Regions from separate parts of the Paenarthrobacter sp. NPDC089307 genome, predicted to be linked through region 3. Evidence: riboswitches for the same ligand, from Rfam matches in the RefSeq annotation. Region 3 holds a riboswitch; each other region holds the start of a gene.

The links. Region 3 has a riboswitch for S-adenosylmethionine ahead of AB0N72_RS11870 (aminotransferase class V-fold PLP-dependent enzyme). Riboswitches for the same ligand answer to the same signal wherever they lie in the genome.
Region 1: it holds a riboswitch for S-adenosylmethionine, as region 3 does, so the genes downstream of both, AB0N72_RS04825 (homoserine O-acetyltransferase) here and AB0N72_RS11870 (aminotransferase class V-fold PLP-dependent enzyme) in region 3, are expected to answer to the same signal.
Region 2: it holds a riboswitch for S-adenosylmethionine, as region 3 does, so the genes downstream of both, AB0N72_RS06620 (hypothetical protein) here and AB0N72_RS11870 (aminotransferase class V-fold PLP-dependent enzyme) in region 3, are expected to answer to the same signal.

What each region holds. Positions count from the first base shown of each region.
Region 1 covers NZ_JBFBHE010000002.1:177,819-180,076, reverse strand. The annotation lists gene AB0N72_RS04830 (bifunctional o-acetylhomoserine/o-acetylserine sulfhydrylase) at 1-782, shown strand, start outside; SAM riboswitch class IV at 955-1,072, shown strand; gene AB0N72_RS04825 (homoserine O-acetyltransferase) at 1,087-2,208, shown strand; gene AB0N72_RS04820 (hypothetical protein) at 2,236-2,258, opposite strand, start outside.
Region 2 covers NZ_JBFBHE010000002.1:596,494-598,751, forward strand. The annotation lists gene AB0N72_RS06615 (sodium:solute symporter) at 1-762, shown strand, start outside; SAM riboswitch class IV at 943-1,062, shown strand; gene AB0N72_RS06620 (hypothetical protein) at 1,079-1,387, shown strand; gene AB0N72_RS06625 (hypothetical protein) at 1,384-1,575, opposite strand; gene AB0N72_RS06630 (VIT1/CCC1 transporter family protein) at 1,838-2,258, shown strand, end outside.
Region 3 covers NZ_JBFBHE010000004.1:339,311-341,568, forward strand. The annotation lists gene AB0N72_RS11870 (aminotransferase class V-fold PLP-dependent enzyme) at 1-1,328, opposite strand, end outside; SAM riboswitch class IV at 1,360-1,473, opposite strand; gene hisN (histidinol-phosphatase) at 1,644-2,258, opposite strand, start outside.

The DNA.
Region 1 (2,258 bases), on a different contig from region 3:
TGCCCCTGATCGTGGACAACACGCTCTCCACCCCTTACCTGATCCGTCCCATCGAATGGGGCGCCGACATTGTGGTCCACTCCGCCACCAAGTACCTGGGCGGACACGGTTCGGCCATTGCCGGCGTGATCGTTGATTCCGGCAACTTCGACTTCGGCAAGGACCCTGAGCGCTTCCCGGGTTTCAACACCCCGGACCCCAGCTACAACGGGCTGGTATATGCCCGCGATCTCGGCAAGGACGGTGCCCTTGGCGCCAACCTCTCCTACATCCTGAAGGCCCGCGTCCAGCTTCTTCGCGACCTCGGCTCCGCAGTGGCCCCCTTCAACGCCTTCCTCATCGCCCAGGGCCTGGAGACGCTGAGCCTGCGTGTGGAACGCCATGTGGCCAACGCCACCAAGGTGGCTCAATGGCTTGAGGACCATGACGACGTCGAATCGGTCGCCTACGCGGGCTTGCCGTCCAGCCCCTGGTACGAGCGCGGCCGGAAGTACGGTCCCCAAGGCACGGGCGCCATCGTCGCTTTCAACATCAAGGGTGGCGTGGAAGCCGGAAAACGTTTCGTGGACGGGCTCGAACTGCACTCCCACGTGGCCAACATCGGCGACGTCCGCTCCCTGGTCATCCACCCGGCGTCGACCACCCACAGCCAGCTGACTGCGGAGCAGCAGCTCGTCGCCGGCGTCAACCCGGGCCTGGTCCGCCTGTCCGTTGGCATTGAGCACATCGACGACATCATTGCCGACCTTGAAGCCGGCTTCCGCGCTGCCAAGGGTGCCTGAGCAGGCGGTTCACGCACACAGCTGATACATTCAGGCCTGCCGCCCGGATCGACGATTATTCGCCGGGCGGCAGTCCAGGGTGCTCTTTGGTGAATCAAAAGAGCCCTGAACGTCACACTGGTGTCACATTCTTCGCCAGAACCATGGTGTTTTTCCTAGACTCTACGTATTAGGTCATGAGTGCCAGCAGATAGCCCCGGCTTGCTGGCCGGCAACCCTCCTTCCGCGGCGGGGTGCCCCGGGTGAGGACCTGGCCTGTTCGCACGCAAGGCGACAGGCAAGCGCGAGGTTAGGTATCAAAGGAATGACCATCACTGCTACAGCCCTTCCCAAATCCGGTGAAGAAGACGGAACAGTCAAATACGCGGGCATAGGTCCGCTGGCGCTCGAAGCCGGCGGTTACCTCCCCGACGTCGTACTGGCCTACGAAACATGGGGACAACTCAACGCAGATTGCTCCAATGCTGTCCTTATCCAACATGCCCTGACGGGAAGCACCCATGTTGCCCGCGGTGCCACGGACGAGGAAGGCTGGTGGGAGCAGCTCGTGGGGCCCGGTGCCACCATCGACACCAACCGTTTCTTCGTCATATCCATCAACATTGTGGGCGGCTGTTACGGAAGCACCGGGCCTTCCTCCAAAGCGCCCGACGGCAAGCCCTGGGGGTCGCGGTTCCCGCTGGTGACTCTTCGTGACAGCACCGTCGCCGAAGCCCGCTTGGCGGACCTGCTGGGGATTGAAGCCTGGCATGCTGTCCTGGGCGGCTCGATGGGCGGGGCCAGGGCGCTCGAATGGGCCGTTACGTACCCGGAAAGGGTCAAGCGCTGCGCCGTCATTTCGGTGGGCGCCTACAGTACTGCCGAACAAATTGCCTTCGCCCAGGCACAAACCCTCGCCATCCGGCAGGACCCGCATTTCAACAACGGGGACTACTATGGCGGCGCGGCCCCGGAACACGGCCTTGCGCTGGCCCGCCGGATCGCCCACATCACCTACCGCTCAGCCATTGAGTTGGACCTGAGGTTCGGCAGGGAAGCCCAGCACCAGGAGTCACCACTGGCTGCGGCAGTGCTGGGCGAGCGCGGACGCTACCAGGTGGAAAGCTACCTTGATCACCAAGGGACGAAGCTAGTCCGCCGATTCGATGCCAACAGCTATATCGCTATCACCGAAGCACTCATGTCCCACGACATCACGCGTGGACGCGGCACGCTGGAGGAGGCCCTTTCGCGTACGACAGCTGAATTCTTCGTAGCTGCGGTGGACACGGACAGGCTGTATTTCCCAGCCCAGTCCAGGGAACTGGCAGCGGCACTTCCGGGCGTTGTTCCGGTGCACACCATCGCGGCCCCGATCGGCCACGATGGCTTCCTCACGGAAATCGGCCAGTTGTCGGAGCAGCTTCGCGGCGCGTTCTTCGCCTGAGCCACCGGATTCCTGCGGTACCGGTGCTCAGCCGTTCATGATCTCCGCAC
Region 2 (2,258 bases), on a different contig from region 3:
CGTTGGGGCGGCGCCACGGCAGGCGTTTACTGCATCCTGTACGGCATCGCCGGCGCCCTGATCGGCCTGGCAGCCCGCGTCGCCCTCCCGAACATCGACGTCGCCAACCTCGGCAAGGACGTCGTCTACGCAGAGGTCGCAACACACATCCTGCCCGTCGGCATCGGCGGCCTGGTTATGGCAGCAGCCGTTGCCGCCATGATGTCCACCGCTTCGGGCGCCTTGATCGCCGCCGCTACGGTGGCCCGCGCCGACGTCGTCCCGTTCGTGGCCAGCTGGTTCGGCAAGACCATCAACACCGATGACACCGAAAACCCCGAGCACGACGTCAAAGCGAACCGCTACTGGGTCCTGGGCCTGGGCATCGTTGCCGTACTCATTTCCATGGCGGCCCAGGACGTGGTTGTCGCCCTCACCATTGCCTACGACATCCTGGTAGGTGGCCTGCTGGTCGCCATCCTTGGCGGCTTGGTCTGGAAGCGCGGAACGGGCATCGCTGCCGCATGGTCCATGGCAGTCGGCTCGGTTCTGACACTTGCCCTGCTCATCATGTACGCGGTTGGTGCCATCCCCAGCGAAGATGGCGTCTACGCCAACGAGCCCATCTACTGGGGCCTCGGCGCCTCCCTGCTGGTCTACATCGTGGTCTCCCTGCTGACGCCGCCTACCGACGCAACTGTCCGCGAAGCCTGGGACAAGCGCGTTGCCGGCGCAATTTCGGAGGAATTGCCGCCGGAAGTTCACCCGGTCGGCAGCAAGTAACGTACAGAGCTGAACCCGAATAAAGCAATTTACGACGGCGGTGCCGCCCCTTTCCGGGGCAGCGCCGCCGTTTGCTTGCGTCCGGGACGCAGTAGCCAGGGCTGCCTTGCGCCACGGGGTATCGCCTTGCGTCACGGGGTATCGCCTTGCGCCTGGGCGTATGAGGTACTGTTGTCCCAGCTTCAAGAGATGTGGCGCCAAGCTCCGACTGGCCGCACACCAACCCCATGTTCACGGGTGGTTCGGATGAGGAAGCGGCCCGTCCCGGACCTGAGACAACCGAGCGGGCAAGAGCACACTCCCCGGGAGCAGCACCTTGCCATACCAGAGCGAGACCAGCCAAAGCAGCGCACGCCCGGCCCGTGGCACCCCATCCGGCGCCCGGGCAGGCACGGTGATTCCCGCCGTCGACCTTTACCTCGGCACGGTGACCATAGTGGCCAGGAACAACACCATGCATTTCCGGCATCCCCAACCGCGGCAGATCGCCGCCGCGCTGGCGCAGGCCGTCCGTCCTTCCACGTGGTGTGAGGCTTCCAGGACGCTGACGGTCACGATTGCCGCGGTGGGGAAACGGGACGGCCAGCCACGCACCTTCACCTTCGACAGCCGGGAAGGGGCCTAGATTTCCTCTTCCTCGCCGCGGAATTCCTCGGTTTCGTCGATCGGCACCACGCGTTCGTCGTCCTCGGGGGCGTCCACTTCCTCCACCCAGGGTTCATCCACTTCCTGGTCTTCGGCGTAGTCGTACGCCGGGTCCGACTCGATGGTTGTCCGTTCCGGATAGTTGGCGTGTGATTCGGTGGTGTCCATGCTGCTACCTCCGTCCCGTGGGCCCTTCAAGGCCCGTTGGCCAAATGCGGGGAGGTCCCCCGCCCCTGTCCTTCCATCTTGGGCACCGGCGCAAGCGGCGGTCAAGGAAGGCCGCACAAAAGGGCAGGCCGCGATCGGAGATTACGGCGCACCGAACATTCCAGCTAAGGAATACCAGCCAAAAATCCCCGCAAATACGCGGTAGTGTGGACCGTGCAATGGGGCCTCAACAACCCCACCAAGCACAGGAGATAAAGTGCAGATGCACCAGGAATCCCACAGTTCGTCGAGCCCGGCTCCGGACCCCACCCCCGAAACCGGAACCGCCAACACGGCCGGAGACCCCGCAGCACCCACGGCGTCGGACATACGGCGCTGGCGGCAATACTTGGCCGACGAACGCGCTGAAGCCGCGGTCTACCGTGAGCTCGCCCAGCGCCGCGATGGGGAGGAACGCCAGATCCTGCTGGCTTTGGCCGAGGCCGAAGGACGGCACGAGGCACACTGGCTCAAACTCCTGGGAGAACACGCCGGAATGCCCAAAGCGGCTTCCGCCCGCAGCCAGTTCCTGGGTTTCCTGGCCCGCAACTTCGGGTCCGTCTTTGTCCTTGCCCTGGCGCAGCGTGCAGAGGGCCGCTCCCCGTACGGCACCGAACCCGCAGCCACACCCGCGATGGTGGCAG
Region 3 (2,258 bases):
GCGGGTACCCAACGGCCCTCATCCACGACGTAGTCCCACCCGAGGCCGTTGCGCTTGAGTTCCTCGATGCCCGCCAGCAGCCTGGTGGCGTCCTCCAACCGGGAGCCGACGCCGAAGCTTGCCCGCAGGGAACCCGAGGGCAGCCCAAGCCGCTTGAGCAAGGGGTGGGCGCAGAAGCGGCCGTCGCGGAGGCCCACGCCGTGCTCGGCGGCCAAATATGCAGCGACCAGGCCGGCGTCGAAACCTTCCACGGAGAAGTTGACCACTCCGATGGTGTCCTCGGAATCGCTGAAGATCCGGTGGACAGTGACGCCGTCGATGGCTTCCAGGCCGTCAACGAGGTAGCTGCGGATGCCGGCTTCGTGCGCGTGCCACTCTTCCTGGTCCAGGCCCGCGATTACCTGGGTGGCCCGGGCGAGTGTTGCTGCACCCAGGACGTTGGGGGACCCGCCCTCGTGCCGTGCCGGCCCGGTGGCCCAGCTGACAGAGTCCAGACGGGCTTCGCGGACAGCGCCACCGCCTGCCAGGTGCGGGATGCCGGCGTCGAGCCAGTCCGGGCGGCCCACCACCACTCCTGCGCCGAACGGAGCGTAGAGCTTGTGCCCGGAGAAAACGATGTAGTCGATGTCTGCCTCGGAGATGTTGACCCGGCGGTGCGGAGCGAGCTGCGCGGCGTCCACTACGATCCGGGCGCCGTGCTGGTGCGCCAAGGCGGCAAGACGGGCGATGGGCAGGATCTCGCCAGTGACGTTCGAGGCGCCAGTGACGGCCAGGAGGCTGACGCCGCCCTGGGCCAGTTCGGCTTCAATCTTTTCCAGTGTCCCGGCCAAGGTGGGAGCGGCGACGACGCTGCGGTGCGGCACTCCTTGCCAGGGCAGCAGATTGGCGTGGTGCTCAATGTCCAGGTACAGGACCTCGCCAGCGAACCGGCCATCCACTTGGGGAAGGCAGCCGGCCAACAGGTTCAACGAGTCGGTGGTGTTCCGGGTGAAAATGACGGAGTCATCGGCCCGGCCACCAACGAACTCGCGCACAATGTTCCGCGAGTTTTCATAGACGGAAGTGCTGATCTGTGAGGCGAATCCTGCACCGCGATGGACGCTGGCGTAGTAGGGCAGGACCTCGTTAAGGTACGCCGAGACGATGGTCAGTGCAGGTGCCGATGCCCCGTAGTCGAGGTTGGCGTAGCGGACGTGGCCGCCCTGGATTAGCGGAGCCTGCAGCTCGGCGCCGGTGACTGCCGCAAGGGGACGCGCAGCGGCTGACAGAGGGACGGATTCGTCAACGAAAGAAGGAATGATGTTTGAGTTGAACGTGACAGTGCTCATGGGACCTCACTCAAGAGGGACCCCCGCAGGGGATCCGCGCTTGCCGCATCCGTTCCGGACCGGCCGGGTCGTCACCCGGGGCACCCCACCGCGAATGGAGGGTTGCCGGCCAGCTAACCGGGGTTTAGCGCTGGCACTCGTGACCTGTAAAAAAGGCTAAGGCACATCCGGGGACCGTTCCAAAGCCGTGGAGTTTGTTAAGCACTTTGTTACGTGGAGCGCCAAAAGCTCGTTTCGGCGAAGAAAAGACGGCGGCTGCCCACAAAAGTGGGCTGCCGCCGTCGAAAATTCGAAGAGCCGAAGGATGGCCGGGACTCAGGCCGGGGGCTGAAGCAGGTCATCCAGTCCGGGATTGAGCCGCTTGAGGACTTCCGAATGCAGGATGGAATTGGTGGCCAGGGCGTTGCCTCCAAACGGGCCGTCTTCGCCCTCCAGTGATGTGAAGCGACCGCCGGCTTCGGTAACGATGGGGACGAGGGCCGCCATGTCGTAGAGATTCAGCTCCGGTTCGCAGGCGATGTCCACAGCGCCCTCGGCCACCAGGCAATAAGACCAGAAATCCCCGTACGCGCGGGTGCGCCAGACGTCCTCGGTAAGGCCCAGGAATTCATCGAGGTTGCCGCGTTCCTTCCAGCCGGAAAGGCTGGAGTAGGACATGGAGGCGTCGGCCAGGCGGGAAACATTGGAGACCTTGAGGCGCGTTGCCGAGGCCAGGGACCTGCCCATGTACGCACCCATGTCCTTGGCGGCCCACCAACGTTTGCCCAGGGCCGGGGCGCTGACCACGCCGACTACCGGTTCGCCCTCGTCCACCAGCGCGATCAGCGTGGCCCATACCGGAACGCCGCGAACAAAGTTCTTCGTCCCGTCGATGGGGTCGATGATCCAACGCCGCGATCCGTGGCCGCTGCTGCCGAACTCTTCCCCCAG